DNA from 2 places in the Streptomyces sp. NPDC111802 genome. Region 2 is predicted to be linked to the other one. Evidence: riboswitches for the same ligand, from Rfam matches in the RefSeq annotation. Region 2 holds a riboswitch; the other holds the start of a gene.
What was found. Region 2 has a riboswitch for S-adenosylmethionine ahead of ACZ7NC_RS31875 (aminotransferase class V-fold PLP-dependent enzyme). Riboswitches for the same ligand answer to the same signal wherever they lie in the genome.

Region 1 (15,499 bases), on a different contig from region 2:
CACCGAACTGCCGGAAGCCGCGGCTTTCGTACGCCGACCAGGCCGACCAGACCGACCGGGCAGACGTCAGCTCAGGGTCTTCAGCGACGCCGCGTCGTACGGCGCGAGCTCCTCGAAGCGGCCGGCCAGCACCTTCGCCGCCCACTCCGGGTCCTGGAGCAGCGCCCGGCCGACGGCGACGAAGTCGAACTCCTCGGACTCCAGACGGTCCAGGAGGCCGTCGATGCCCTTGAGCGCGGAGCCCTGGCCGGCGAACGCGCCGAGGAACTCGCCGTCCAGGCCGACCGAGCCGACCGTGATGGCGGGCCTGCCGGTCAGCTTCTTCGTCCAGCCCGCGAGGTTGAGGTCGGAGCCGTCGAACTCCGGGATCCAGTAGCGGCGGGTGGAGGCGTGGAAGGCGTCGACGCCGGCCGCGGCGAGCGGGGCCAGGATGGCCTCCAGCTCCTCCGGGGTCTCGGCGAGACGGGCGTCGTAGGCCTCCTGCTTCCACTGCGAGTAGCGGAAGATGACGGGGAAGTCCGGCGAGACCTTCTCGCGTACGGCGGCCACGATCTCAGCGCCGAACTTCGTACGGGCGACGGGGTCACCGCCGTACGCGTCCGTGCGGCGGTTCGTCCCCGACCACAGGAACTGGTCGACGAGGTAGCCGTGCGCGCCGTGGATCTCCACGCCGTCGAAGCCGAGGCGCTCGGCGTCCGCGGCGGCCTCGGCGAAGGCGCCGATCACGTCGTCCAGGTCCTGCCGGGTCATCGCCCTGCCGGTGGCCTCGTCGGCGCCGATACGCAGACCCGAGGGGCCGACGGCGGGGGCGTCGGCGAACGGCGGCTGGCCCTGCTCGCGCACCATGCCGATGTGCCACAGCTGCGGCACGATGGTGCCGCCCGCCGCGTGCACCGCCTCGGCGACCTTCGCCCAGCCCGCCAGCTGCTCCTCCCCGTGGAACCGCGGCACCCGGTTGCTCTGCCCGGCCGACTCATGGCCGACGTACGTCCCCTCGGTGACGATCAGCCCCACCCCGGCGGCGGCCCGACGCGAGTAGTACGACAGCACGTCCTCACCGGGGACGCCGCCCGGCGAGAACATCCGGGTCATCGGCGCCATCACGATGCGGTTCGGGACGGTGAGGCCGTTGATCGCGGTCGGCCGGGACAGGATCTGGGCCGCGCGGGAGGCGGCGGACTCGGTGACGGTCACCTGGAGGGCTCCTTGGAAGCGGGACTGTTTATACCGTTCGGTATGTGCGCACGCATTGTTGCACCACATTAAGCAACGGTGGGGGTGAGGCCACGCATTCCCGAGTGGAGGGTGAGGTTTTCGTGGGCGGCTGCGGGCCGGTGGGGGCTGGTCGCGCAGTTCCCCGCGCCCCTTGGGTACGTGCAGTGGACGTCCCTCCAGGGGCGCGGGGAACTGCGCGAGCAACCACGAACCACCCGCGCCCGCCAAACGCACCGAGGGCGGCACCCCCTGTCGCAACAGGAAGTGCCGCCCTCGGTAAGGACGTTGATCAACCGGAGCCGGGGCCCCGAGGTCGATCAGAAGTCCATGTCACCGCCCGGCATACCGCCACCGGCAGGCGCGGCGGCCTTCTCCGGCTTGTCGGCGATGACGGCCTCGGTGGTGAGGAACAGCGCGGCGATCGACGCGGCGTTCTGCAGCGCGGAACGCGTCACCTTCGCCGGGTCGATGATGCCCTCGGCGATCATGTCGACGTACTCACCGGTCGCGGCGTTCAGGCCGTGACCGACCTGAAGGTTGCGGACCTTCTCCACGACGACGCCACCCTCGAGACCACCGTTGACGGCGATCTGCTTGAGCGGGGCCTCCAGGGCGAGCTTCACGGCGTTGGCGCCGGTCGCCTCGTCACCCTCGAGGTCCAGCTTCTCGAAGACACCGGAAGCCTGGAGCAGGGCCACGCCACCACCGGCGACGATGCCCTCCTCGACGGCCGCCTTGGCGTTGCGCACGGCGTCCTCGATGCGGTGCTTGCGCTCCTTGAGCTCCACCTCGGTGGCGGCACCGGCCTTGATGACCGCGACACCGCCGGCGAGCTTCGCCAGGCGCTCCTGCAGCTTCTCGCGGTCGTAGTCCGAGTCGCTGTTCTCGATCTCGGCGCGGATCTGGTTGACCCGGCCCTGCACCTGCTCCGTGGAGCCGGCGCCGTCGACGATGGTGGTCTCGTCCTTGGTGATGACCACCTTGCGGGCGCGGCCCAGCAGGTCGAGGGAGGTGTTCTCGAGCTTGAGACCGACCTCCTCGGAGATGACCTCGCCACCGGTGAGGATGGCGATGTCGTTCAGCATCGCCTTGCGGCGGTCACCGAAGCCCGGGGCCTTGACCGCGACGGACTTGAAGGTGCCGCGGATCTTGTTGACGACCAGGGTCGACAGGGCCTCGCCCTCGACGTCCTCGGCGATGATCAGCAGCGGCTTGCCCGACTGCATGACCTTCTCCAGGAGCGGGAGCAGGTCCTTGACGGAGCCGATCTTGGAGTTGGCGATCAGGATGTACGGGTCGTCGAGCGATGCCTCCATCCGCTCCATGTCGGTGGCGAAGTACGCCGAGATGTAGCCCTTGTCGAAGCGCATACCCTCGGTGAGCTCCAGCTCCAGACCGAAGGTCTGGGACTCCTCGACGGTGATGACGCCTTCCTTGCCGACCTTGTCCATGGCCTCGGCGATGAGCTCGCCGATCTGGGTGTCGGCGGCGGAGATGGAGGCCGTGGAGGCGATCTGCTCCTTGGTCTCGACGTCCTTGGCCTGCTCGAGCAGGGCGGCGGAGACGGCCTCGACGGCCTTCTCGATACCGCGCTTGAGGGCCATCGGGTTGGCGCCGGCGGCTACGTTGCGCAGGCCCTCCTTGACCAGGGCCTGGGCGAGAACGGTCGCCGTGGTCGTACCGTCACCGGCGACGTCGTCCGTCTTCTTGGCGACTTCCTTGACCAGCTCGGCGCCGATCTTCTCGTACGGGTCCTCGAGCTCGATCTCCTTGGCGATGGAGACACCATCGTTGGTGATCGTGGGGGCGCCCCACTTCTTCTCGAGGACGACGTTGCGGCCCTTGGGGCCGAGCGTCACCTTCACGGCGTCCGCGAGCTGGTTCATGCCGCGCTCGAGGCCGCGCCGCGCCTCCTCGTCGAACGCGATGATCTTGGCCATGTGAAGTGGTCCCTCCAGGACTGGGGGTGATTCCTTCGGACCGCGCCCGCGCCCGCGACGGACGGCTCGCATGCCTTGTGATTCCTTGCACCACCCGGCCTGCGGGCCTCACCGACCCGGTCCTTCGTTGTCACTCTCACCTTCAGAGTGCTAACGCCAATGATTAGCACTCGGGGTACGAGAGTGCAAGGCGCCCGCGAAGCGGGCTCGATGGGGGGTGGCGGCCGGGCGACGGGCGGGCGCAAGCGGCTCTCGGGGATCGGGCGGGCGCTCGGCCGGACGTGAACGGGTGCCGGACAGGGCCGGACAGGTCCGGACATGGCGAAGGACCCGCACCCCGGGGAGTGCGGGTCCTTCGAAGAAGAACGTCGCTGCTGTTAGTCGACGCGTGCTTCAGGTGGTCGCGAGACGGACCATGTCCGCCTGCGGCCCCTTCTGGCCCTGCGAGATCTCGAAATCGACCCGCTGACCTTCCTCCAGGGTGCGGTACCCGTCCATCTGGATCGCGCTGTAGTGGACGAAAACATCCGCACCACCGTCGACCGCGATGAAGCCGTACCCCTTCTCCGCGTTGAACCACTTGACGGTGCCCTGAGCCATGCCTAACTCCCCTATTACTGGCCCTTGCACAGATCCACACTTCGCGGATCCGGGTCAGACCTCACCCCCCATCGGTCGGGGGCGTGCGCCGGAACGCGTCGACCGCGGCTGAATGTATCTGCCCAACTGCCGTCTGCAACAGGTCAATCGGACGAGAAATCCGGGCACGACCGGTCGGGAATGTGGGGACAATTCCGCTGACTTCAGGTCAAGTCGGACCCGGCAAACGGCACAAAAGCCGCAAAAAACCCGCACACTTTGGCTACTTCTTGTCGGGCCTGCGGCAGAAATCAAGGGCAACCGACTCGGAGATCGGCCGCGCATTCCCCAACTGTACCCCGCTCAACCACACAGAATTGCCCCCTCCGCTTCTCTCACGGAGGGGGCAATTCGATGAACTCTTAGTGACCGGGGTTACCGATGGTAATGATCGGTCATTCGGTCAGCCGGTCAGCCGCCGGCCACGGCCGGAATGATGGAGACACCCGCACCGTCCGGGGTCGCCGTCTCCAGCCCCTGCTCGAAACGCACGTCGTCGTCATTGACGTACACATTGACGAACCGGCGCAGCTTGCCCTGGTCGTCGAGCACCCGGGCGGCGATCCCGGTGTGGTTCTTCTCCAGATCGGCGATGACCTCGCCGAGGTTGGCGCCGTCGGCGGCGACCTCGGCCTGCCCGCCGGTGTAGGTGCGCAGGATGGTGGGGATGCGGACGGTCACGCTCATGCGAGGCCAGCCTCTCGGAAGGAGTCCAGGTTCGGGCGGATGGTGGCGGTGAGACCGGTACCGGCCACCGCGTCAAGGGTCTTGAGGCCGTCGCCGGTGTTGAGGACGACGGTGGTCCTGGTGGGGTCGAGGACCCCGTTCTCGATGAGCTTCCTCGTGACGCCCACCGTCACACCACCCGCGGTCTCCGCGAAGATGCCCTCGGTCCGGGCGAGCACCTTGATCGCGTCCACGACCTGCTCGTCCGTCACATCCTCCACGAACCCGCCCGTGCGGCGCGCGATGTCGAGGACGTACGGGCCGTCGGCCGGATTGCCGATCGCCAGCGACTTGGCGATGGTGTTCGGCTTCTGCGGGCGGACCACGTCGTGGCCGGCCTTGAACGCCGTCGACACCGGCGAGCAGCCCTCGGCCTGCGCACCGAAGATCTTGTACGGCTTGTCCTCGACGAGCCCGAGCTTGATCAGCTCCTGCAGCCCCTTGTCGATCTTGGTGAGCTGCGAGCCGGACGCGATCGGGACGACCAGCTGGTCCGGGAGCTGCCAGCCGAGCTGCTCGCAGATCTCGTACGCCAGGGTCTTGGAACCCTCGGCGTAGTACGGCCGCAGGTTGACGTTCACAAAGCCCCAGCCCTCGCCGGCCGGGTCGCCGATCAGCTCGGAGCAGAAACGGTTCACGTCGTCGTAGTTGCCCTCGATGCCGACGAGCTCGCCGCCGTAGACCGCGGCCATGACGACCTTGCCCTGCTCCAGGTCGTGCGGGATGAACACGCAGGACCGGAAACCGGCGCGGGCCGCGGCGGCGCCCACCGCACCGGCGAGGTTGCCGGTCGAGGAGCAGGAGAGGGTGGTGAAGCCGAAGGCGCGGGCGGCCTCCAGGGCCTGGGCGACGACGCGGTCCTTGAAGGAGTGCGTCGGGTTGCCGGAGTCGTCCTTGACGAACAGCTTGCCGGCGTCGACGCCGAGCTCGTTCGCGAGGTTGTCGGCCTTGACGAGCTTGGTCCAGCCGGGGTTGATGTTCGGCTTGGTCGCCACGTCGGCCGGGACGGGAAGGAGCGGCGCATAGCGCCAGATGTTCGCGGGACCCGCTTCGATCCGCTTACGGAGCTCCTCGGTGTCGTAGGCCGAGAAGTCGTACGCGATCTCCAGCGGGCCGAAACACTCCTCGCACGCGAAGACCGGGCCGAGCGGGACCCGGTGACCGCACTCGCGGCAGGACAGCGCCGCGGCGGGACCGAGGTCTACGGTGGAGTCGGTGGTGCTTGCAACAGTCTGCACAGCCATGTGAGGCGAGGCCCTTTCTCCTCATCTTCCTCACGACGCATCTCGCCGTGAGACGGATTTGGCACCTTCCCTAGCCGGGAGCCTCGCGGAGACGATCAACGGTGACGATCGACGCTGATCTACGAGAACCGACTGGAGGGTTGCCGGGGCTTCATCGGGCCGTATCCCTCTGCCCCTCTGGATGAGCGGTATGCGGTTGTTGACGACGGTCGACCCAGGACATGCGATGGTCATCCGCGTTGTTCAAGACTGTAACCGAAGGCCAGGACAGTTGAGATAGCCGTCCGAACCGCGAGATGGATCATCGCGTCCCGACAGTGAGGAGCCGCCCACCGTGCTGGAAGAAACTGAGCGCTGGCTGAGCAGCCGCTCCTGGTCCGTTGCCGATCGCCCGCCGCATCACATCCTCGCCGCCAAGCAGCGCACGGGCCAGTCGGTGTCCGTCGTGCTGCCCGCACTCAACGAGGAGGAGACGGTCGGCGAGATCGTCTCGATCATCGCCCATGACCTGGTGCGGCAGATTCCGCTGGTCGACGAGATCGTCGTCGTCGACTCCGGGTCCACCGACCGCACCTCCGAGGTGGCCGCCGCCGCGGGCGCGCGCGTGGTGCACCGGGACGAGATCCTCCCACGCGTCCCGGCCGTGCCCGGCAAGGGCGAGGTGCTGTGGCGCTCGCTGCTGGTGACGAGCGGGGACATCGTCTGCTTCATCGACGCCGACCTGAAGGAGTTCTCCTCCGACTTCGTCTCCGGCATCGTCGGCCCGCTGCTCACCGACCCCGACGTGGACCTGGTCAAGGCGATGTACGACCGCCCGCTGGGCTCGGCGGCCGGACAGGGCGGCCGGGTGACCGAGCTGATGGCGCGCCCGCTGCTGAACATGCACTGGCCACAGCTGGCCGGTTTCGTGCAGCCGCTCGGCGGCGAGTACGCGGCGCGCAGGTCGCTGCTTGAGCAGCTGCCGTTCCCCGTCGGATACGGCGTCGAGCTCGGCATGCTGGTCGACGCCCTGCATCTGGTGGGCCTGGACGCTCTGGCCCAGGTGGACGTGGGGGTGCGCAAGCACCGCCACCAGGACGGACAGGCGCTCGGCCGGATGTCCGCCGCGATCTACCGCACGGCCCAGCTGAGGCTGGCCCGCGGTCATCTGATCCGCCCCTCCCTCACCCAGTTCGAGCGGGGCGAGGACGGTTTCGAGCCGCGTACGTACTCGGTGGACACCGAGGAGCGGCCGCCGATGGTGGAGATCGCCGAGTATGCGACGCGGAAGGTCGCGTAAACACCGGAAACCGGCCGTATACAGGGCGTACAAGTGCCGCCCACTGAGCGGAACCGCACGTTTGAGCGTTTCCGGCGCGGGCTAGGTTGAGGCGTATGGCTTCCACGCAGGGTGCTGCCAAGGTGCTGGTCGCGTCGAACCGCGGCCCGGTCTCGTACGAGGTGCGCGACGACGGCTCGCTGCACTCCAAGAGAGGCGGCGGCGGAGTCGTCTCCGGGCTGTCGGCGATCGGTCCGGACGCGGACGCCCTGTGGGTGTGCTCCGCGCTGTCCGTCGGGGACCGGGAGGCGGTGCGGCGCGGGGTCGGCGAGGACGGCGTGCTGATGCTGGACATCCTGGCCGACGTGCACGCGGACGCGTACAACGGCATCGCCAACTCGGTCCTGTGGTTCGTCCACCACATGCTGTACCAGACACCGCTGGAGCCGGTCTTCGACGCGGAGTTCCGGCGCCAGTGGGCCTCGTACGAGACCTACAACCGCGCCTTCGCCGAGGCACTGGCCCGGCAGGCGGCGCCCGGGGCGGCGGTGCTGGTGCAGGACTACCACCTGACGCTGGTGCCGGGGATGCTGCGCGAGCTGCGCCCGGATCTGCGGATCGGCCACTTCTCGCACACGCCGTGGGCGCCGCCGGAGTACTTCCGGATGCTGCCCGACGACATCGCGGGTCAGGTGCTGCGCGGGATGCTCGGCGCGGACCGGCTGGGATTCCTCACGCGGCGATGGGCGGACGCGTTCGAGGCGTGCTGCGCCGACATCGCCGGAGGGCTCGGGGGGACGCGGATCGGGGTGCACGGGCTGGGGGCGGACGCGGACTTCCTGCGGGCGCGTTCGCACGAGACCGACGTGGCCGAGCGGATGGCCGTGCTGCGCGGCGAGATCGGCACGACCGCGGACGGGAGGGCCCGCAGGACGATCGTGCGGGTCGACCGGACCGAGCTGTCCAAGAACATCGTGCGCGGCCTGCTGGCCTACCGGCAGCTGCTCGACGACCACCCCGAGTGGCGCGAACGGGTGGTGCACGTCGCCTTCGCGTACCCCTCACGGCAGGACCTGGCGGTGTACCGCGACTACACGGCCGAGGTCCAGCGGCTGGCGGAGGAGATCAACTCCCAGTACGGGACACCGGGTTGGACCCCGATCGTGCTTCACGTCAAGGACGACTTCGCCCGCTCGCTGGCCGCGTACCGGCTGGCGGACGTGGCGCTGGTCAACCCCATCCGGGACGGCATGAACCTCGTCGCCAAGGAGGTGCCGGTCGTGTCCGACGAGGGCTGCGCGCTGGTGCTGTCACGGGAGGCGGGGGCCTTCGAGGAACTCGGCGAGGACGCGTACGCCGTCAACCCGTACGACGTGATCGGCACGGCGCGGGCGCTGCACGAGGCGTTGACCATGCGGCCGGAGGAGCGGGCGGAGCGCTCGAAGCGGCTGGCGGCGGCAGCGACCGCGCTGCCGCCCGCGCAGTGGTTCCTGGATCAGTTGCGGGGGTTGGAGGAGGGGCGGGCGTAGATCAACCCGCCTGAGCGGCGATCTGCCGCAACAGCCGTACGACCCCTGCCGGGCCGTCGACCACGACGTCCGCCTGCTTCGACAGCTCGGTGACCTCCTCGCTGCCGCTGCACACCAGGAGTCCCGGGGTGCCGTCGGAGCGGAGTCGGTCGACGGCGGCGTAGGCGGGGAGGTCGCCGAGGTCGTCGCCGGCGTAGAGGACGGACTCGGCGCCGAGTTCCCGGACGTATTCGGTGAGCGCCACGCCCTTGTCCATGCCGGGTGGGCGCAGTTCCAGGACCATACGGCCGGGTTCGACGATCAGGCCGTTGCGGGTGGCGAGGTCGGCGAGGGGTTCGCGGAGGGCGTCGAAGGTGCCTTGCGGGTCTTCAGCTCGTCGCGTGTGTACGGCGATGGCGTGCCCCTTGTCCTCGATCCATGTGCCGTTGCCGCCCAGCAGCCCGGGCAGTTCCGCCCGGACGGCGGCCACGCCGGGGTGCGGGTCGGGTGCGGTGACCTCGCCGCTGACGGCGTCCCAGCGCTCGGCGCCGTAGTGCCCCAGCACGACGAGGTGCTCCAGCCCCGGGACCCCGGCGAATCCGCCGTACCGCACGGCGACGTCGGCCGGGCGGCCGGTGATCACGGCGACGGCGGCGACCTTGGGGGCGAGTGCGGCGAGCGCCGGGAGGGCGTCCGGGTGCGCCCGTGCCTTCTCCGGGTCCGGCACGATCGGAGCGAGCGTCCCGTCGAAGTCGAGTGCGATCAGCGCGCGGTCGGGACGCGCGAGGATGGCGGCGAGTCCGTCACGGCCGGGTCGGGTCGAGGGGGTGGGCAGAGCCATAGGGCGACCCTATCCACCGGTGACCGAATGAACCGCACGGAACGGAAGGTTCTCGCCCCCGCCGCCCCTACCCGTCCCATCCCTGGGGGCTGCCGCCCCCAGACCCCCGCTTCGGCCCTGAACGGGCCTCGTCCTCAAACGCCGGACGGGCTGGATATACGGACCGGCGTCGAAAACGGCGGGCGGGCCGAAATCAGCCCCTCCGGCGTTTGAGGAGCGGGGGTCCAGGGGGCGGAGCCCCCTGGCGGGGTCGAAGGGGCAGCGCCCCTGGGGGATGGGACGGGTAGGGGCGGCGGGGGCGAGAAACCTCCCGGCCCGCACCCGTCACCGCTCCCCCCGCCGAGTCTCCCGCACCCGCCGCAGCCGATTCACCGTCACCGGATCATGGGCCAGCGCCCTCGGGTCGTCCAGCAGCGCGTTCAGCAACTGGTAGTAGCGGACGGGAGCCAGGCCGAGCTCCTCGCGTATCGCCCGCTCCTTCGCGCCAGGTCCCGCAAAGCCCCGCCGCTCCAGAGCGAGCACGGCCCGCTCCCGTTCGGCGAGGCCGGAGGCGGGGTCAGAGGCGGGGTCGGGCTGGTCCTGGGTCATGGCTCGCACCGTAACCCCCGCCACCGACAACCGGCCCACCGACGACCGGCGACCGGCGACCGGCGACCGGCGACCGGCGACCGACGTCGACTACTCCGCACTCTCCGCCCGCGAAGCCGTCGACTGCAACTGCCCCAGAATCGCCGCCGGGCTACCCCCGGGGGACACGGCCTTCCCGATCCGCTGCTTGACGTCCGCACTCACCGCGGCCCACGACGTCCGACCGACCGGGTAGAGCTCGGAGAGCGGAAGTTCCTCCAGGAACGGCTTGAGGCCGGCGTCCTGCTCGGCCCCGGTCATCACCCTGGACGCGGAGTTCGTGACCGGAAGCAGGTCGTACTCACGGGAGAAGTCCAGGACGTTCTCCTTGTCGTAGACGAAGTCGAGGAACTCGCCCACCTGGTCGGCATGGCCGTTCTCCTTGAACGCCATCATCCAGTCCGCCACACCCATGGAGACCTTGCTCGGGCCGTCCACCCCGGGCATCGGCACGATGCCGTACTTCACGCCCTTCTTCCCGGCCATCTGCATCAGCGACGGATGGCCGTTGAGCATGCCCACGTCCCCCGCCGCGAACGCCGAGAACGCGTCGGCCCGGTTGAGCTCGCCCGGCGCCACCGGCCCCGTCAGCCCCTTGCCGACCAGGTCGTTCTTGAGCCAGTTGAAGGTGGCGACGTTCTCCGGGGCGTCGATGCTGTACGTACCGAGATTGCTGTCGGTGTACCCGCCCCCACCGCTCAGCAGCCACTGCATCGTCTCGGCCTGCGCCTCCTCGGGCCCGAGCGGCAGCGCGTACGGGTACTTCACGCCCTCCGCCTTCAGCGCCTCGGCGTCGGCGGCCAACTCCTTCCAGGTCGTCGGCGCGGCGACACCGGCCTTCTCGAAGAGCGTCTTGTTGTAGAAGAGCAGGCGCGTGGAGGAGGCGAACGGTATGCCGTACTGCACCCCGTTCACCTGCCCCGCGTCCGCGAACTGCGCGACGAAGTCGGCCTGGACGGGGATGGAGAGCAGTTCGTCGGCCTGGTAGAGCAGGCCCTTCGCGGCGTAGTCGGCGTACGCGCCGATCTGCGCCATGTCCGGCGCCTCCCCGGCGTCGACCATCTTCTTGACCTCGGCGTCGACGTCGTTCCAGGAGTACACCGTGACGTCGACCGTCACACCGGGGTGCTCGGCCTCGTACGCCTTGACGAGCTTGTCCCAGTACTTCTGGGAGCCGTTCGCCTCGCTGTCCCCGTAGTCCGCGGCGACCAGCCGCAGCGTCACCTCGTCCGAGCCGCCGGTGAGCCCACAGCCGCCCAGGGCCGCTGTCAGACCCAGTGCGGACACCGCCGCGATCACTCCCGTCCGACTACGACTACGACTACGCCGCTGCACGCCAACCCGCCCCACACCCATGTTCGAAAGATCGTGGTTGATTTTCGAAACGTCATACATATTGCCCCCTAAGGTCTACACCACGTAAGTGGACTAGACCTCTCCCGGGTGCGCAAGCCACACTGTCCCCCGTGAGACATGTCATCGCCCTCGATGTGGGCGGCACCGGGATGAAGGCCGCCCTGGCCGGGGCGAGCGGCGAGTTGCTGCACCAGGCCCGCCGGCCGACCGGGCGCGAGCGCGGGCCGGACGCGGTCGTCGAGGGCATCCTCGACTTCGCCGCCGAGCTGCGCGCGTACGGCGAGGAGCGCTTCGGCGAGCCCGCGGTCGCCGCCGGTGTCGCCGTCCCCGGCATCGTCGACGAGGAACGCGGCGTCGCCGCCTACGCGGCCAACCTGGGCTGGCGGGACGTACCCCTGCGGCAGCTGATGGCCGACCGGCTCGGCGGCGTGCCCGTCGCCCTCGGCCACGACGTGCGCACCGGCGGTCTCGCCGAGGGCCGCATCGGCGCGGGCAGGGGTGCCGACCGCTTCCTCTTCGTGCCGCTCGGCACCGGGATCGCCGGCGCCATCGGCATCGACGGCCGGGTGGAGGCGGGTGCGCACGGCTTCGCGGGCGAGATCGGCCACATCGTCGTACGGCCCGGCGGTGCCCCCTGCCCGTGCGGACAGCGCGGCTGCCTGGAGCGGTTCGCCTCCGCGGCCGCGGTGAGCGAGGCATGGGCCGCCGCCTGCGGTGACCCCGAGGCGGACGCCGCGGACTGCGCCAAGGCCGTCGCGTCCGGCGATCCGAACGCCGTACGGGTCTGGCAGCAGGCCGTGGACGCCCTCGCCGACGGCCTGGTCACCGCACTCACCCTGCTGGACCCCCGCACCCTGATCATCGGTGGCGGCCTGGCCGAGGCCGGGGAAACCTTGTTCACACCGCTGCGGGAGGCCGTCCGGCGGCGGGTCACTTTTCAGAAGCTGCCGGAGATCGTCCCCGCGGCCCTTGGGGACACGGCCGGTTGCCTCGGTGCCGGCCTCCTGGCCTGGGATCTCCTCGACCGAACCGACCGTACGGAGGTAACTCCCTGATGGCAGCCGACCTAGGGGCGCGGGGAACTGCGCGACCAGCCCCACACAACCCGCACCCCGCACCGCACAAGGCGCCCCTCGTCCTGTCCGGCGCCAACGTGGTCATGCCGACGGGAACCCTCAATGGGGGCCAAGTGATCGTCGACGGCACCCGAATCACCGCCTCAGCCCCGGAGAACGCCCAGGTCATCGACGTGACCGGCCACTACCTGGTGCCCGGATTCGTCGACATCCACAACCACGGCGGCGGCGGAGCCTCCTTCACCTCGGGCACCCCCGAAGAGGTACTGAAGGGCATCCACACCCACCGTCTGCACGGCACCACCACCCTCGTCGCCTCCACCGTCACCGGCGACATGGACTTCCTCACCCGGCGCGCGGGCCTGCTGTCCGAGCTGGCCGAGCAGGGCGACATCGCGGGCATCCACTTCGAGGGGCCGTTCATCTCCCCGTGCCGCAAGGGCGCCCACTCCGAGGAGCTGCTGCGCGATCCGGCCCCGGCGGACGTCCGCAAGCTGATCGACGCGGCACGCGGCCACGCGACGATGGTCACCCTCGCCACCGAACTGCCGGGCGGCATCGACTCCGTACGGCTGCTCGCCGAGCACGGTGTCATCGCGGCGATCGGGCACACCGACGCGACGTACGAGCAGACGGTGGAGGCGATCGAGGCGGGAGCCACGGTCGCCACCCACCTCTTCAACGCGATGCCGCCACTCGGTCACCGCGAGCCGGGCCCGATCGCGGCCCTGCTGGAGGACGAGCGAGTGACGGTCGAGCTGATCAACGACGGCACGCACCTGCATCCGGCGTCCCTGCAACTGGCGTTCCATCACGCGGGCGCGGACCGGGTCGCGTTCATCACGGACGCGATGGACGCGGCCGGCTTCGGCGACGGCCGCTACATGCTCGGCCCGCTGGAGGTCGAGGTCGCCGACGGGGTCGCCCGCCTCGTCGAGGGCGGCTCGATCGCGGGCTCCACCCTCACCCTGGACCGCGCCTTCAAGCGGGCGGTGACGATCGACCGGCTGCCGGTCGAGGACGCGGTGGCGGCCCTGTCCGCCAACCCCGCCAGGCTGCTCGGCCGCTACGACCGGATCGGCTCACTGGAGCCCGGCAAGGACGCCGACCTGGTGGTACTGGACTCCGACTTCGACCTCAAGGGCGTCATGCGCCGGGGAGAATGGGTGGTCGATCCCCAACTGGGGTGATGTGTCCGCCTGTTGGGGGCGGTGGTTGTCCTGCGAGACTGGGACGACTGCCGCCCGTTTGGCATGATCGGCATCTGCCGGACGGAACATCCGGCAGACGGACGGCACACACATGCTGAACTCTTCGGGGGAGGTCGAGTACAGGTGATCCTCACGGTCACGCTGAACACCGCTCTCGACATCACCTATCGCGTACGGTCCCTGCGCCCCCATGCGTCCCACCGCGTCTCCGAGGTGACCGAACGCCCCGGCGGCAAGGGCCTGAACGTGGCCCGGGTGCTGGCGGCCCTCGGCCATGAGGTGACGGTCACGGGCTTCACGGGCGGCGCGACGGGCCGGGTGGTCCGGGACCTGCTCACGGCCACGCCGGCCGTGGTGGACGCGCTGGTGCCGGTGACGGGCCCGACCCGCCGGACGATCGCCGTGGTGGACGAGCTCACCGGCGACACGACCCAGCTCAACGAACCCGGCCCGACGGTCACGCCCGCCGAGTGGTCCGCCTTCCAGAAGGCGTACGAGGATCTCCTCACCTCGGCGTCGGCGGTGGCCCTGTGCGGCAGCCTGCCGCCGGGAGTACCGGTGGGCGCATACGCCGCCCTGGTCCGGGCCGCGAAGGCATCCGACGTCCCCGTCCTGCTGGACACCAGCGGCGAGGCACTGCGCCGGGGCGTCGCCGCCCGCCCGGACCTCATCAAGCCGAACGCCGACGAACTGGCCGAACTGACCGGCTCCCACGAGCCGCTACGCGCGACCCAGGACGCGCGTCGCCGCGGCGCCCGCGCGGTGGTGGCCTCCCTGGGCGCGGAAGGCCTGCTCGCGGTAACCCCCGAGGGCCGCTGGCGCGCCACCCCACCCACCCACCTCCACGGCAACCCGACCGGCGCGGGCGACGCGGCGGTCGCGGGCCTGCTGTCGGGGTGGGCGGAGAAACTCCCATGGCCGGACCGACTGGCCCGCGCGACAGCACTGAGCGCGGCGAGCGTCGTGTCGCCGGTGGCCGGAGAGTTCGACCGGGACGCCTACGAGGAGCTGCTGGGGCGGGTGGCGGTGACCGGGGAGGTCAGCGCGGCCTGACTGCTACGAGTCGACCCAGCCCTTGACCAGCCACATCTGGTCGATGAGGGCGTCGCACTGGTTGCCCTGCTCGCAGGACACCTTGATCGTGTTCGTGCCCTTGTTGAGCTGGACGTAGTTGTAGGTCTTCGTCCAGCCCTTTTCGTAGTCGCCCTCGGGGCCGCCCGACCAGTTCTTCAGGTCGACCGGGGCAGTGGACGCCGTGCCGTTGATCGTGAGGGTGGCGTTCTGGTCCTTGCCCGGGACGCTGTAGCCGACGTACACGGTGTACTTGCCGCTCTTCGGGATGCCGTTCACGGACCAGGTGACCGAGGAGCCGACCGCGTTGAAGCCGGTGACGTAGACGCCGCCGTCCGCCTGGGCGCCCTTGATGTCGGACGCGGTGGTGGCGCCGCCGGCGAGGGCGAGTGCCTTGGCGTCGATCGTCGGCAGGTCGTCCTCGGCCGCCTGGCTGTTGCTGTGCGACGGGCTCGGCGCGCTGCTCTGCTGGGACTGAGTCGGGGTCGCCCCCGTGTCGCCCCCCGCCTTGTCCTTCTCGTCGTCGCCGCCCAGCATCGCCACGCTGATCCCGATGACCACCGCCGCCACGACCGCGATCGCGCCGATCAGGAGGCCCTTGGTGTTGGGGCCGCCGCGGCCGGGGCCGGTGCCGCCGCTGTAGGACGTCTGGGCCGTGGTAGCCCCGCCGGGCAGGGTCTCCGGTGCCGCGTAGTGCGCGTTCGGCTGGCCGTACGTGCCCTGCTGTTGCGGTACCTGGCCGTAGGCGGCCGTCGGTGCCTGCTGGCCGTACTGGCGCTGTCCGACC
Region 2 (15,499 bases):
GGCGGGAAGCGAACGGCAGGGGATCCAGTGGAGACGACGGACACGCGGCGGTCCTTGGCGTGGCTTCTGGGCGTCTGGACTCTGACCAGGGTGGTCCTGCTGCTGTTCGTGTTCAAGGTGTACGTCTTCCCCGGGCCGGACGTGACCAGCGACGTGTCGGTGATCTACCAGGGCTGGTACGACGTACTGCGCACCGGAACGTTCCCGCTGGACGACGTCACCTGGCAGTACCCGCCCGCCGCGGCACTGCCGATCCTCTCCCCCGCGCTGGTGTTCTGGCTGGACTACCCGTCCGCCTTCTTCGTCCTGGCCTTCACCGCCGACCTGGCGGTCCTGCTGCTCCTGCTGTACGCGGGCCTGCGCACCGGCCGCACCCTGCGCGGGGCCTGGGTGTGGGTGGCGGGCGTACCGCTGCTCGGACCGACCGTGTACGCGCGCTACGACGTGATGGTCACCGCCGTCGCCGTGGCCGCGCTGCTCGCCGGCACCCGGCGCCCCCGGCTGATGGGCACGCTGGCGGCCTTCGGCGCGATGCTCAAGGTGTGGCCGGTACTGCTGCTACTCGCGGCCCGCGGACGCGCCGCCTGGGGCTGGGCCGCGCTGACCGCCGGCGCCCTGTCCGCGGCGTTCGCCCTCGCCATGCCCGGCGCCTTCGCCTTCCTGACCTTCCAGCGGGACCGGGGCACCGAGGTGGAGTCGCTGGGCGCGCTGGTCTTCCATGTGGCCCGGCAGTACGGCTGGGACGGCCAGGTGCTCCTGAACTACGGCTCGGTGGAGTTCCTCGGCCCGTACGTCGACGTCGTCAGCACGGCCGCCCTCGCGCTGAGCGGGCTCGCCTTCGGCTGGCTGCTGCTGTGGCGGCTGAGGGCGCGGCGGTTCGAGGCGCCCACGCTCGCGGACGCGGCCTTCGTGGCGGTGCTGATGTTCACGACGACGAGCCGGGTGATCAGCCCGCAGTACATGGTGTGGCTGGTCGGCCTCGCGGCCGTGTGCCTGTGCTTCCGGGAGAGCCGTATGAGGATCCCCGTGGCCCTGGTCCTCGCGGCATCGCTGATGACGGTCCTGGAGTTCCCGGTGTGGTTCTCCCACGTCGTCGCCAGCGACGCCCTCGGCGTCACCCTGCTGCTCCTGCGCAACGGCCTGCTGGTCGTCGCCACCCTCCTCGCGGCCCGCGAACTGTGGCGCGCGACGGCGATCCGAGCGACCCCCGCCCCCGTACCGGCTCAGCCCACCCGCGCCAAGGAAACGTCCCTGCCCTCCTGACGCCGGACCCGCCGAACCGCTGCGAGCACCGCCCTGTACGGCCGTACCGAGCACGGTCACCCTGAGCAGCACCGGCGCTCCCCCGCTCCCCTCGAAGACCCCGCCCAGCGCGATGAAGCACCCCATCAACAGCAGATACGGCCCGACACCGCGCAGAAACAGCACACCGCCGTGGGCCACGGCGGGCCCCGCGCCGAACGCGGCCATGATCCACGGGGCGGCGGCACCCAGCACAACGGCCGCCACGAGCCCGGCGCTGCCCGCCAACAGCAAGGGGCTCGATCAGCCGAGCTGAGCCGGCAGATACTCCCGCCACTCCTGTGTGAAGTCCTCCAGCGAAGTCCCCAGTACGTCCTTCAGCGCGGCCTCGACCGCGCCCGCCCTGCGGTCGTGGGCGCCCACGGCACGGTAGAACTCGGCGAGTCTGACCTCGCCCCAGCGGTTCGCGATCATGCGGCAGGCCATCCAGCCGCCCTCGTAGGCCTGGGCCAGCCTGGTGGTGTCGCCCGTGAAGCCGAAGTCGGCGTCGGTCGGGAGGCTCTCGGGTGTGCGGCCTTCGGACACCGCGCGGCGCAGCTCGGGGGCGGCCTGGGAGGGCGAGCGGCCGCTGCCGAGGTAGCCGACCCAGTCGGCGTAGCCCTCGGAGAGCCACAGCGGGGTGGCGGGGGTGGTGTGGGCGCGGGTGGCGACGTGGGTGGTCTCGTGGGTGAGGACCACCTGCTTGCCGGGGTCGCCGAGGACGCCGTACGCCTCGGGGTTGAGGATGATCCGGTCCGCGGGGGCGCCCGCGGGGGCGCCGGTCTCGCCGGTGGTGACCGCGGCGATCCCGCGGTAGGAGGACGCGGGCGCGCCGAGCAGCCCCGCCATGGCGGTCAGCGACCTCGGTACGAGGACGACGACATGCCGGGCCCAGTCGGGGCCCCACGCCTGGGCCACGGCCGGCACCGCGTGGTCGGCCAGCTCCACGTACGACCGCAGCTGGGCGGTGGACTGCCCGACGCCCATGACGAGGCTGTCGTCGCCGCGCTGGACGCTCACCTCGCCCTGGTCCCACAGCTGCTGGGCGGAGCCCTTCGCGGGGCGCTCCGACTCGACGTACCAGTGGCCCGCCGCGTCCAGCCCGAGGCGCAGGGTGCGGCCGGCCCGGACGGGAGATCGGTCGTAGCCCTGGACGCGATAGCGGAGTTCGGCGTCGGCGAGGGCGGTGCCGCCGGTGCGGCGCAGGCCGGTCAGCCGGTACGACCAGTCGGCGAGGGGCACCGCGCGCAGATTGCCGAACCGGTCCCGCGCGCCCGTGCGCAGATACGCCGCCTCGTCGTGGTCGAGAATCGCCGCGGCCCGCCGGTCGAGCAGGCTCTGTACGTCGGCCTTGGCGCCGTCGGTCGTGGGCCGCCCGCCGCAGCCCACCAGAGAGATGAGCAGCAGACAGAGCGCCACCACGACTCGCGTTCCCGACGCCCGCCCTCGACCAGCCACTTTCCGATCGTACGGCGGCTCGGGCGCGAAGGTCAGACCCTGGTGACCGTCGCCCCGGGGATCATGCCCACCGGGTCGTAGCGCACGGGTGCGCCGGGGTAGGGCGCGTGGATCACCTGGCCGTTGCCCATGTACATCCCGACATGGCTGGCGTCGGAGCGGTAGGTGACGACGTCGCCGGGCTGGGCCTCGGAGAGCGGGACCTGCCGGCCCGCGTACCGCTGGCCCTGCGAGGTGCGCGGCAGGGAGACTCCGGCCTGGGCGTACGACCACTGGATCAGGCCCGAACAGTCGAAGCCGGAGGGCCCGTTGGCGCCCCAGATGTACGGCCGGCCCAGCGCGGACTGCGCGGCGGCGACGGCCGCTGCCGCGCGGCCCGAGGCCGGGATGCCGCTCCCGAAGCCCTCGAAGCCCGGCATGTCGGCGCGACCGGAGCGGGAGGCGCGGTCGTAGGCGGCGCGGTCGCTGTCGGTGAGGGAGTTGAGGAGCATGCGGGCCTCGGCGAGCTTGCGCTCCACGGTCCGCTTGTGGGCGGCGACGGCCTTGCGGCTCTTCTCCAGCTCCAGGAGCTTGCCGGCCGCCTCGCCGCGCTCCTGGGCGAGTTCGCGCATGGCGCCCTGGAGCTTCCTGAGCTGGCCGGCCTGGTGCGCGCTGATCCGGGCGAGCGCGGCGGCCTTGTCGAGGTAGTCCTCGGGGTCGTCGGAGAGCAGCAGGGCGAGCGAGGGGTCGAGGCCGCCGGAGCGGTACTGGGCGCCGGCCAGCGAACCGAGCACGTCCCGCATGGAGTTGATGTCCTCCTGCTGCCGGGCGATCCGGTCCTGCGCCCTGCCGACCTGCTCACGGAGCTTGTCGGCACGCTCGTCGGCCTGGTTGTAGGCCTCGGTGGCCTTCTCGGCCTCCTCGTAGAGGCGGTCCACCTTGGCCCGGGTGTCGTCCTGTGGCGCGGCCGTGGCCGGTGTGACCCCGAGGGCCGCGGCGGCGGCCGACATGACGCAGAGCGCTGCGTTGGCGCCCCGGTCGAATCCGGGCGATGCAAGGCGACGATGGGACCCCACGGGAAGCCGCACTCCTTCCGCTGGCGGACAGGGACTTTCCCCGGCAGCCGAAACACCGGCGACGGGGAAACGCGGCAGACAGTAGCTCCGTGCGGGGGCGGCGACCAACGACCGCGCCGGGCACGCAAAGTGACGCCCCGCCTCTGACGCAGGTCATGGGCGGGGCGTGGGGTCAGTCGGCGGTGCCGTAATTCGCTCGTTCGGGCGGCACTCTGTGTTGATCTTGCGGGCGCGAGGCCTGGGTCAGATGCGGACGCCGAACTGGAACGGCATGTTGTTGATCGACTCGTAGCGGACGACCGTGCCGGTGCGCGGGGCGTGGATGATCTGGCCGTTGCCCGCGTAGAGGCCGACGTGGTGCAGGTCGCCGTAGAAGAGGACCAGGTCGCCGACCTTGAGCTCGCTCATCGACAGGTGCGTACCGGCGTTGGCCTGGGCCTGCGAGGTGCGCGGGATGGAGACGCCGGCCTGGGCGTACGCCCAGGAGGTCAGGCCCGAGCAGTCGTAGGAGGCGGTGCCGGTGGCGCCGTAGACGTAGGGCTTGCCGAGCTGGCTCTGGGCGGCCTGGAAGGCGGCCATGGCGCGGCCGGAGGCGGAGCCGGTGTTGCCGAGGTCGACGCGGTCGGCGGAGGAGCGGCTGGCGCGGGCCTCCTGGGCGGCCAGGGCGGCCTTCTCGGCGGCCGTCAGGCTGTTGAGGAGCTTCTGCGCCTCGGCGAGCTTGGCCTGGACTTCCTTCTTCTTCTTGCCCAGTTCGGTGCGGGTGGAGGAGAGGTCCTTGAGCTTCTCGGCGGCCTCGGCTCGCTGCTGGGCGAGCTCGCGCTGCTTCTCCTGGACCTTCTTCAGCGAGTCGACCTGCTGAGCGCTCAGCTGGTCCATCGTGGAGGCCTTGTCCAGGTAGTCGTCCGGGTCGGACGACAGGAACAGCTGGATCGAGGAGTCGATGCTGCCCGTGCGGTACTGGGAGGCGGCCGCGAGGCCCATCGAGTCACGCAGCTCGTTCAGGTCTTCCTGACCGCGGGCCACGTTGTCCTGGATGGTGGAGATCTCCTTCTGGAGCTTCTCCTGCTTCTCCTTGGCACCGTTGTACTTCTCGGTGGCCTGCTCGGCCTGCTCGTAGAGCTTGTCGACCTTGGCCTGGACCTCGTCCTTGCTCGGCTTCTCGCTGGGGGCCGCGTTGGCCGCCTGCGAACTGATGGCCACGGCAGCAGCCGCCGCGGTGGTCAGCACGGTCACGCGTGCTCGGCTCGGCTGCTTGGGTCGACGGTGGGACGCCACTGAGGTGAAACCCTTCTTGTGAGTGATCACCCGCTCGGAGGTTCGACGCCAGACCCTAGTGACCCGGTTGTGATCAGATCAAATCCTCACACGAAAAATCTCGTCACACACATCATTCTTTACACACAACTCACATGCGGTGACGCGAGCTTGACGCTACGTTGCGTGACGACCGGGCCAATTCGGGCATTGCGCCTGTACGTTGGCGTTTTCAGGACAGTCGCTTGAGAAGCACCGCAGAAGCCACCGGCCGTGCTCCGGCCCGCGCCACCCCGTCGGCGACCTCACGGTCGGTCGAGGCGACGATGACCGGACGGCCCGGCGGCTCGGCGCGCACCAGCTGGCGGATCAACTCGTCCGCGGTCACACCCGGCTTGGAGAACAGCACCCGCACCCCGCGCGGCGGCGCCAGCAGCACCGGCGCGGCCAGCTCGGCCCCGTCGAAGACACAGGTCACCTCGGCGCCGGTCTGCGCGGCGAGCTGGGAGAGCTGGCCGAGCAGCCTGAGGCGCTGCTTCTCCAGCGGCATCTGGGGATAGCCGGTCTTGGTGACGTTGTAGCCGTCGACCACCAAGTGCGCCTGCGGCAGGGCGAGGAGCTGGTCGAGGATCGCGGGGTCGTTCTCGGACAGCGCTCGGGCGGCGATGTCCTTCGGGGTCATTCGTCCCGGTTCGACCGCGTCCACGGTCTCGGCGGGCCGCACGGAGACCGGCGGCAACGCCAGCTCCCGGCGCAGCCCTTGAGCGGCGTCCAAGAGGGTGTCCAGGAGCAGTCGTACGCGCATGTCCTCGACGCTGCGCCCCTCGCGTGCCGCTCTGCGCGTGGCCTCCACGGCCGCCTCGGCCTCTCCGAGCCGCGCCTTGAGCCGCCGGGTCTCGCTCTCGGCCGCGGAGAGCTGGGTCTGCCCCTCGGCGCGCACGCTCTCGATCTCGGCCTGGATCTTGCGCAGGGCGGCCTCGCCGCGCTTGACGTCACTGACGGCGGAGCGCAGCTTTCGGTGAAGCGATTCGGCTTCCTTCTTGGCCGAGTCCAGCTCGGTGCGCAGCCGCTCGGTCTCGTGCCGGGTGTGCTCGCGGGCCTGGGCGAGCTCCTCGCGCAGCCGCTCCAGCTCGGCCCGGGTCTCCTCGTCGGCCCGCTCGGCGTCGGCTCGCTGGGCCTCCTCGCCGGCCGCGGTGACCAGCTTGACCCAGCCGGTGGGCCGCAGAACATAGGCCGCGGCCGCCACGTCGAGCGGATCCGCGGCCGGGGGCGCCGAACCTGAGTCGAGGGCGCCGGTGAGCTCCGGCTGGGCCTCTCTGAGCTTCTCGCCGATACGCTGGCGGAACAGCGGATCGGTCTCCAGCGCGGCGGCCATCGCGTTGCCGGCGAACTTGGCCCGCCGGTTCGGCGCGAATCTGGCGTACTGCCGAAGCTGCGCGGGCAGTTCGCCGACGGTCAGGCCGCCGAAGCCGTCGGACACGATCTGTACGACCTTGCGCCGCACACCGTCGGGCAGCGGACGGTCGAGCACCTCGGCGGCGCCGTCGCCCGGCCCCCCGCCTTGTGTCTCCACCATCCCTCACACCCCAATATCTGTGCGGGGCCCTCCACCCTCTCGACTTCGCTCGAGCGGGGGACCCCCATCGTCAGGAGCCGGCGCCCGGCCTGTCCACGAGTTCCACCTTGTCGACCGCGTTGCACCAGCGGCAGCGCACCGATTCGATCGTCTCACTGAGCACCTCGCGCTCCTCGATCTTGGGCTCACCGGCCAGATCGAGGTGCATGTACTCCACCACCTTGGACGAGCGCGTCACATCGAAACGCGTGAGGTTGCCGCAGAGGGTGCAACGCCACCGCGTCGTGGCGGTCGGCAGGGGAACCGTCATCGTGACTGCGCTCTTTTCTTCCAGGCCTTCTATTGTCGGTGACGCGCCGTGCCCGGTGCGTGTGGCTCGTAACCCTACGGCCTGGCGGGTACTCGTCGCCCGTCCGTACCCGGCGGCGAGGCGGTCTGTGCGGCTGCGTCCCGTTACGTCATGCTCTGTATTCATGATCGGCAACTGGCGCGTGGCGCGTTTCGGAGCTCGGTTCGGCAGAGCGGGCCGGTCGGTCCGTTCCGCCCTCAGCTCCTCGGCGCCGGTGACGTACGGGCTGATCGGCCTGTGCTGCCTGTTGTTCCTGGTGGGACCGGCGGCGGGGCTCAATCCGGGGTACGGCTCGGGCGAGGGGCTGCTGGCCGCGCAGCGGGCCTACTTCCACCGCTGGGGCGTGGTGCCCGAGGAGCTGTTCCAGGGCTCGCCCCGGGCCGCCCTCACTCCCGCGACGGCCCTCTTCGTGCACGGCAGCTGGGTGCACCTGCTCGGCAACATGCTCTTCCTTTATGTGTTCGGCGTGATGACCGAGGAACGGATGGGCCGCGTCCAGTTCACCCTCTTCTACCTGGGCTGCGGCTATCTGGCCCTGCTGGGCTACGCCGCCGCCAACGACGACTCCACCCAGTCCCTGGTCGGCGCGTCGGGGGCGATCTCGGCTGTCCTCGGCGCTCTTCTGTTCCTCTTCCCCGGAGCGCGGGTGACAAGCCTGCTGCCGTTCCTGCTGTTCCTGCCGCTGCGCTTCCCGGCCTGGGTCGTGCTGCCCTTCTGGGTGGCCCTCCAGTGGGTGGCGGCGGGGCGGGCTGCCCAGGGGCCGGGGGTGGCGTATCTGGCGCATCTGGTGGGCTTCGGGCTGGGCTTCGGCTACGCGTGGGCCCGGTTCGGGCGGCCGACTAGAGTGAAACCCGCCCCAGCTCCGGCCCCCGAGGGAGAGAACCAGCCGTGATCACCGCGATCGTCCTGATCAAGACCAGCGTGGACCGGATCCCCGAGATCGCGGAACGGATCGCTTCGCTGGAGAGCGTGACCGAGGTCTTCTCCGTCACCGGCACCTACGACCTGATCGCGATGGTGCGCGTGAAGGAGCACGAGGACCTGGCCGAGGTCATCCCCGGACGGATCAGCAAGATCCCCGGCGTCGAGGCGACGGACACCCACGTGGCGTTCCGTACGTACTCCCAGCACGACATCGAGGCCGCCTTCGCCATCGGCCTGGACAGCTGAGCCCGGTGGTGCCGGGTCCGACGGGCCCGCGCCGCACCCCACACGGCCGTACGGCGGATCCTGATCGACCGCGGCGACTCCGGTACGTCCGCCGGGGGGCGCCTGGGCGCTCCAGACCATCGGCGCCCGGACGCCGCTCGGCTTCGAGCTCCCGTACGGCGGCCGCGAGCTGACGCGGGTCCGGCCCGGACCCGAGGCGCGGGAGGCGGAGCTGCCCGTCGTCTGCAACCCGTACGACGTGCTGTGACACCGACCTGAAGCCCGCCTCGCCCGCGCCGCCTTGCCGGGGCCCGGCTAGCGGCTCACGCGGAGGTGTCCGGTACGCAACGGCCGTCCTCGGTGCGGTAGTTCCACCGGGCGCCGTCCGTGACGAGCTCCTTCACGGCGTTCACGAACCGCTCGACGTGCTCGTCGGGCGTACCGGCCCCGAAGCTCACCCGGATGGCGTTGAGGGACTTCTCGCCCGGCGCGGCCTCGGGGGCGCCGCACTCGCCCTGGGCCTGCGGGTCGCTGCCCAGCAGCGTCCGCACCAGCGGGTGGGCGCAGAACAGCCCGTCCCGCACCCCGATGCCGTACTCGGCGGAGAGGGCGGCGGCGAAGTGGGAGCTGTTCCAGCCCTCGACGACGAAGGAGAGGACGCCGACGCGGGGGGCGTCGTCGCCGAACAGGGAGAGGATCCTGACCTCGGGAACCTCGGCGAGACCCGCGCTCACCTTCTCGATCAGGTACTGCTCGCGGGCGACCAGGCTGTCGAAGCCGGCCTCGGTGAGGGCCTTGCAGGCGGAGGCGATGGAGTAGGCGCCGATGACGTTCGGGGAGCCGGCCTCGTGGCGGGCGGCGCTGTCGTGCCAGTCGACGTCCACTCCCCCGTCCTCACGCCGGGTGACCTTGCGGCTGGCACCGCCGCCCGCGAGGTACGGCTCCGCCTCGCGCAGCCAGTCGGCGCGGCCGGCGAGGACTCCGGAGCCGAAGGGGGCGTACAGCTTGTGCCCGGAGAAGGCGACCCAGTCGACATCCAGGTCACGGACGCTCACCGGGTGGTGCGGGGCGAGCTGGGCGGCGTCGAGCACGATCCGGGCGCCGTGGGCGTGCGCGGCCGCCGCCAGCTCCCGTACGGGCCACAGCTCGCCGGTGACGTTCGAGGCGCCGGTGACACAGACCAGGGCCGGCCCGTAGGGGTCACGGTCGGCGAGGGCGCGCTCCAGGGTCTCGACGGCCTGGCGGGCGGTGCGGGGCGCGTTGAGGTAGGTGACGCGGGCGTCCCGCCAGGGCAGCAGAGAGGCGTGGTGCTCGGTCTCGAAGACGAAGACCTGGCAGTCGGCGGGGAGGGCGGCGGCGAGGAGGTTGAGCGAGTCGGTGGTGGACCGGGTGAAGACCAGCTGGTCGTCGTCGCGGCAGTCCAGGAACTCGGCGACCGTCCTGCGGGCGTTCTCGAACAGGTCGGTGGAGAGCTGGGAGAGGTACCCGGCACCTCGGTGGACGCTGCCGTAGTACGGCGCGTAGGCGGCGACGTCGTCCCAGACGTGCTGGAGGGCGGGGGCGCTGGCGGCGTAGTCGAGCGCGGCGTACGTGACCTCGCCGCCCGTGACGAGCGGGACGGTGACATCACTTCCCAGAACCGGCAAAGGGGCACAAATGTTCTGGACGGAGGCAGCGGTGGAGACAGACATGGGGGGACTCCCGTGAGATGAGAGAAGAAAGTGAAGGAGGGTGTGCGGAGGCGGGGCTCGGCGGCCCTATCGCATTCGCTTGCTCACGAGAGACTCCTCGACGACCAGGACCCCTGGCTCGCGAGGGGTCCGCGCTTGCCGTAGACCTCACTGCCTACGGCCTGGTCTTCACCCGGGGCACCCCGCCACGGACGGAGGGTTGCCGGACAGTCGGCCGGGGCCTCATGACTGTCACTCATGACCTGGTACAGGAACGTACGTTAGATGATCGTCGCCCCGCAACCCGTGTCCGGATCGCGGGACGACATCCGGTGAACGCTACGCGTTGCTCGCGGACACCCATCGGTCGAGCGTCCGCTTCGCCTCGCCCGAGTCGATCGACTCCGCCGCCTTCGCCATTCCGGCGCGAATCTGCTCGGTGAGCGGGGCGTCCGTGGGGTTCAGCGCCACCAGGGCGGCGGCCGCGTTGAGCACTACGGCATCCCGTACGGGCCCCGTCTCGCCGTTCAGCAGGCGCAGCGCCACATCGGCGTTGTACGAGGCGTCCGCGCCCCGCAGCGCCTCCACCGGCACCAGCTCGATGCCGACGTCGCGCGGGTCGAAGGTCTCCTCGGTGACCTTGCCGTCACGTACGACCCACACCCGGGAGGTGGCCGTGGTGGTGAGCTCGTCGAGGCCGTCGTCGCCGCGGAACACCAGCGAGGAGTTGCCGCGCTCGGCGAAGACGCCCGCGACGATCGGCGCCATGCGCGGGTCCGCCACGCCGACCGCCTGCGCCTTCACCTTCGCCGGGTTGGTCAGCGGACCGAGCACGTTGAAGGTCGTCCGGATGCCCAACTGGCCGCGCGCCGCCGCCACATGCCGCAGCGCGGGATGGAACTTCACCGCGAAGCAGAAGGTGATCCCGGCCTCCTCGGCGACCTCGGCCACCCGCGGCGTGGACAGCTCCAGGTTGACGCCGAGCTTCTCCAGGACATCGGAGGCGCCCGACGCCGACGACGCCGCCCGGTTGCCGTGCTTGACGACCTTCGCGCCCGTGCCGGCGATGACGATCGCCGACATGGTGGAGATGTTGACGGTCTTCGCGCCGTCGCCGCCGGTGCCGACGATGTCGACGGTCCGGCCCGGCACCTCGATCACGTTGGCGTGCTCGTACATCGTCCGGACGAGCCCGGTGATCTCCTCCACCGTCTCGCCCTTGGCCCGCAGTGCCACGACGAAGCCGGCGATCTGCGCGTCCGTCGCCTCGCCGCGCATGATGAGGTCCATCGCCCACGCGGTGTCGTCGGCGGCCAGGTCGGAGCCGTTCAGCAGGCCGTTCAGCAACAGGGGCCAGGAGCGGCCCGCCGCGGTGTTGCCTCCAGCGGGGGTCACAGCGCTCATAAGCCGCTCCAGGGTCAGGTGTCCCGCACTACGGGACATGAGTCTCAACGAGGTCCACCCTATCCAGCCACGGGGCACGGAGAAGGGCCCCGTCCGTACAACGGACGGGGCCCTCAACCGTGGCGTGGCAGGCGATCAGTGGTGGCCGTGGCCGCTCGTGATCTCCTTGTACTCCTCGACGGTCGGCTTGGGGATCTGGCCGTCCTCGCCGAAGTACGACTTGCTGAGCTTGGCGCGCAGCTTCTCGGAGCCCTTCACCTTGCGCTCGACGCCGTTCTCGTCGACCGTCGGGCCGATCTCGGCCGGCTTGTACTGCTCGTGCGCGGTGAGCGTGTACAGCGCGTCCTGGCTGAGCGGCTCGTGGATCTCGATGAACTCACCGTGCGGCAGGCGCTTGATGATGCCCGACTCGCGGCCGTGCAGCACCTTGTCCTTGTCCCGGCGCTGCAGGCCGAGGCAGATCCGCTTGGTGATGATGAACGCGATGACCGGTCCGGCGAAGAACCCGATCCGGACGAACCAGGTGACCGCGTTGATCGACAGGTGGAAGTGGGTGGCCCACAGGTCGTTGCCACCGCCGACCAGGCCGATCATGTACACCGTGACCCAGGCGACGCCGAACGCGGTACGCGTCGGGGCGTTGCGCGGGCGGTCCAGGATGTGGTGCTCGCGCTTGTCGCCGGTGACCCAGGACTCGATGAACGGGTAGACCGCGATCGCCATCAGCACCAGGCCGAAGAGCACCAGCGGGATGAACACACCCAGGACGAGCGTGTGACCCCAGAAGTTGACCTCCCAGCCCGGCATGTACCGGACCAGACCCTCGGCGAAGCCCATGTACCAGTCGGGCTGGGCGCCCGTGGACACCTGGTCCGGCCGATAGGGGCCCATGGCCCAGATCGGGTTGATCTGCGCGACCGCCGCGATCACCGCGATGACACCGAAGACCAGGAAGAAGAAGCCTCCGGCCTTGGCCATGTAGACCGGCAGCAGCGGCATGCCGACGACGTTCTTGTTGGTCTTTCCGGGGCCCGCGAACTGCGTGTGCTTGTGGTAGAAGACCAGGATCAGGTGGCCGACCACCAGACCGAGCATGATGCCCGGCAGCAGCAGGATGTGGATCGAGTAGAAGCGGGCCACGAAGTCGACGCCCGGGAACTCGCCGCCGAAGAGGAAGAACGAGATGTACGTGCCGACGATCGGCATGGACAGGATCGCGCCCTCGGTGAAGCGGACACCGGTGCCGGAGAGCAGGTCGTCCGGGAGCGAGTAGCCGGTGAAACCGGTGAACATGCCCAGGACGAACAGCAGGAAGCCGAACAGCCAGTTGATCTCACGCGGCTTGCGGAACGCGCCCGTGAAGAACACGCGCATCATGTGCACGAACATGCCGGCGAGGAAGATCAGCGCCGCCCAGTGGTGGATCTGCCGGATGAGCAGACCACCACGCACGTCGAAGGAGATGTGCAGCGTCGAGCTGAACGCCTCCGACATGAGTTGTCCCTGCAGCGGGACGTAGCTGCCGTGGTACTCCACCTCGTTCATCGACGGGTGGAAGAACAGCGTCAGGTACACACCCGTGAGGATGATGATGATGAAGCTGTAGAGGCAGACCTCGCCCAACATGAACGACCAGTGGTCGGGGAAGATCTTGCGCATGTTGGTCTTGGCCAGGGAGTAGATCCCCAGCCGGCCGTCCGCCCAGTCGGCGACGCGCTCGCCGGCCGGTGCCTTCCCGCGCGAGCGGGACTCAGTGGTCTCTGTGGTGCTCATCCGCGCTCCCAGAATGCAGGACCGACGGGCTCATCGAAGTCGCCGAGCGCCTCGAGGTAGCCCTCGTCGTTCACGCCGATCCGCAGCTGCGGCAGGGCGTGACCAGCGGGACCGAAGATCACTCGGGCACCGTCGGAGAGGTCGAAGGTGGACTGGTGGCAGGGGCAGAGCACGTGGTGCGTCTGCTGCTCGTACAGGGAGATCGGGCAACCGACGTGGGTGCAGATCTTCGAGTACGCGACGATGCCCTGGTAGGACCAGTCGAGCTCTTGCTTGTCCTTGATGTCGTCGGGCTGGAGCCGGACGATCATCAGGGCGGCCTTGGCGATCTCGTTCTGGAAGTCGTGGTCGTGCTCCTCCAGGCCCTCCGGCTTGGCGAAGGTGAGGGAGCCGACCGCGACGTCCGAGGGACGCAGCGGCTCGTTGGTGTTCATGTTGACGAGCAGCTTGCCCTTGGACCACAGCGTGTGGCGCAGCTTGGTCCCGGGCAGCGGGCCGAGGTCACGCAGCAGGACGACGCCGGAGAGCGGGAACAGGGCCAGCGCGCCGAACATCGTGTTGCGGATCAGCTTGCGGCGACCCAGCGCGGACTCCTTGGCGCCCTGCTTGAAGTCGGCCATGACCTTGGCCTTGACCTCGGGCTCCGCCGCGATCGCGTGCCGGTCGTCCGCGACCTCCACGTCGGACATCAGGGTGCGGGCCCAGTGGACCGCGCCCGCGCCGATGCAGAACAGCGCCGCGCCGAGGGTCAGACCCAGCGCGAAGTTCAGCGCGTTGAGGTGACCGACCGGGAAGACGAAGATCGACTTGTCGTGCGGGATCGCGACGTACGAGGCGATGAAGCCGACGGTGGCCAGCATCGACACCGTGAACAGCAGGGCGACCGCGCGCTCGGACCGCCTGGCGGCCCGCTCGTCGATGTCCTGGATCCGGTGCTCGTGGGGCGGCAGGCCGGGGTCGGCGAAGGGGTGCTTCTCGTCGGCTACCGCTACGCGGGCGTCCTGCTCAGCGGGCAGGTTCTCTTCTGGAATGTCTTGGCTACTCATGACTTCTTGGCCTTTGCGGTCCGAGCGGCGACCCAGATGGCGACCGCGATCAGAGCGCCGAGACCGAAGACCCAGGCGAAGAGGCCCTCGGTGACCGGCCCGAGGCCGCCCAGCTCCAGACCACCCGGGTTGACCGTCTCGTCGCTGTTGACCGCGTGCAGGTACGCGATGATGTCCTTCTTGTTCTGCTCCGACAGCGTGGTGTCGGGGAAGGACGGCATGTTCTGCGGGCCGGTCTGCATGGCCTCGTAGATGTGCTTGGGGTCGACGCCCTCGAGGCTCGGTGCGTACTTGCCCTTCGTCAGCGCGCCGCCCTTGCCGGTGAAGTTGTGGCACTGGGCGCAGTTGTTGCGGAAGAGCTCGCCGCCCTTGCCGATGTCCGCGCCCTCGGGGCCGTACTGCTCCTCGGTCGGGACGGACGGACCGGCACCCAGCGAGGCGATGTACGCGGCGAGCTGGTCGATCTCGGCCTGCGAGTAGATGTTCTTCTTCGCCGGGACCTGGGCGCCCTGGGAGGTGGCGGCCGGCATACGGCCGGTCGAGACCTGGAAATCGACGGCGGCGGCGCCGACGCCCACCAGGCTCGGACCGTCGGAGGTGCCCTGACCACCGGTTCCGTGGCAGCTGGCGCAGCCGACGGTGTAGAGCTTCTTGCCCTCTTCAATCGTGAGGGACTGGGCGGTTTCCTCGGCCTGCGCCTTGCCCGTGGGTGCGAACAAGGCATACACCCCCCCTGTGCACGCCAGGGCGAGGAGTAGGACGACGACCGCCGCCAGCGGATGGCGTCGTCGTGCGGAGAGCTTTTTCACGGATTACCCCGGTGTCAGGATCTTCTGCGTCGATGCTTCTGGGATGTGCGTTTTGGGAACGCGCGCGGGATCGGCCCGGCTACTTGATCATGTAGATCGTGGCGAAGAGGCCGATCCAGACGACATCGACGAAGTGCCAGTAGTAGGACACGACGATCGCGGCGGTCGCCTGCTCGTGCGTGAACCTCTTCGCCGCATATGTGCGGCCGAGGACCAGCAGGAAGGCGATGAGTCCGCCCGTCACGTGCAGGCCGTGGAAGCCGGTGGTCAGGTAGAAGACCGAGCCGTACGGGTCGGAGGAGAGCGAGAGCCCGTCCTTCTTGACCAGCTCGGTGTACTCGAACACCTGACCGCCGATGAAGATCGCACCCATGATGAAGGTGACGATGAACCAGCCCCGGAGCTTCTTCACGTCACCGCGCTCGGCGGCGAAGACGCCGAGCTGGCAGGTGAGAGAGGAGAGCACCAGGATCGTGGTGTTCGTCGCCGAGAACGGGAAGTTCAAGGCCTCGGCCTTCTCACTCCAGAACTCGGGACCCGTCACCGATCGCAGGGTGAAGTACATCGCGAAGAGGGCCGCGAAGAACATCAGCTCGGAACTCAACCAGATGATGGTTCCGACGCTGGTGAGGTTCGGCCGGTTGACCGACGGGTGCGCGTGCCCGGTTTCTACTG

Region 1: linked by a shared signal. The riboswitch ahead of thrC (threonine synthase) and the one ahead of ACZ7NC_RS31875 (aminotransferase class V-fold PLP-dependent enzyme) in region 2 are both predicted to bind S-adenosylmethionine.

The regions. Positions count from the first base shown of each region.
Region 1 is NZ_JBVKCZ010000011.1:63,530-79,028, reverse strand. It holds gene ACZ7NC_RS14225 (NADH:flavin oxidoreductase) at 67-1,194, opposite strand; gene groL (chaperonin GroEL) at 1,533-3,155, opposite strand; gene ACZ7NC_RS14215 (cold-shock protein) at 3,549-3,755, opposite strand; gene ACZ7NC_RS14210 (MoaD/ThiS family protein) at 4,206-4,481, opposite strand; gene thrC (threonine synthase) at 4,478-5,764, opposite strand; SAM riboswitch class I at 5,783-5,952, opposite strand; gene ACZ7NC_RS14200 (glucosyl-3-phosphoglycerate synthase) at 6,099-7,043, shown strand; gene ACZ7NC_RS14195 (alpha,alpha-trehalose-phosphate synthase (UDP-forming)) at 7,139-8,551, shown strand; gene otsB (trehalose-phosphatase) at 8,553-9,371, opposite strand; gene ACZ7NC_RS14185 (DUF3263 domain-containing protein) at 9,696-9,959, opposite strand; gene ACZ7NC_RS14180 (ABC transporter substrate-binding protein) at 10,050-11,354, opposite strand; gene ACZ7NC_RS14175 (ROK family protein) at 11,465-12,409, shown strand; gene nagA (N-acetylglucosamine-6-phosphate deacetylase) at 12,409-13,620, shown strand; gene ACZ7NC_RS14165 (1-phosphofructokinase family hexose kinase) at 13,765-14,694, shown strand; gene ACZ7NC_RS14160 (CBM35 domain-containing protein) at 14,698-15,499, opposite strand, start outside.
Region 2 is NZ_JBVKCZ010000034.1:88,598-104,096, forward strand. It holds gene ACZ7NC_RS31830 (glycosyltransferase 87 family protein) at 28-1,263, shown strand; partial or broken gene ACZ7NC_RS31835 (MATE family efflux transporter) at 1,297-1,524, opposite strand; gene ACZ7NC_RS31840 (hypothetical protein) at 1,546-2,739, opposite strand; gene ACZ7NC_RS31845 (C40 family peptidase) at 2,772-3,794, opposite strand; gene ACZ7NC_RS31850 (C40 family peptidase) at 4,038-5,069, opposite strand; gene ACZ7NC_RS31855 (NYN domain-containing protein) at 5,281-6,624, opposite strand; gene ACZ7NC_RS31860 (hypothetical protein) at 6,695-6,934, opposite strand; gene ACZ7NC_RS31865 (rhomboid family intramembrane serine protease) at 7,098-7,865, shown strand; gene ACZ7NC_RS31870 (Lrp/AsnC family transcriptional regulator) at 7,862-8,143, shown strand; gene ACZ7NC_RS31875 (aminotransferase class V-fold PLP-dependent enzyme) at 8,446-9,813, opposite strand; SAM riboswitch class IV at 9,940-10,056, opposite strand; gene trpD (anthranilate phosphoribosyltransferase) at 10,132-11,196, opposite strand; gene qcrB (cytochrome bc1 complex cytochrome b subunit) at 11,332-12,969, opposite strand; gene qcrA (cytochrome bc1 complex Rieske iron-sulfur subunit) at 12,966-14,015, opposite strand; gene qcrC (cytochrome bc1 complex diheme cytochrome c subunit) at 14,012-14,824, opposite strand; gene ctaE (aa3-type cytochrome oxidase subunit III) at 14,904-15,499, opposite strand, start outside.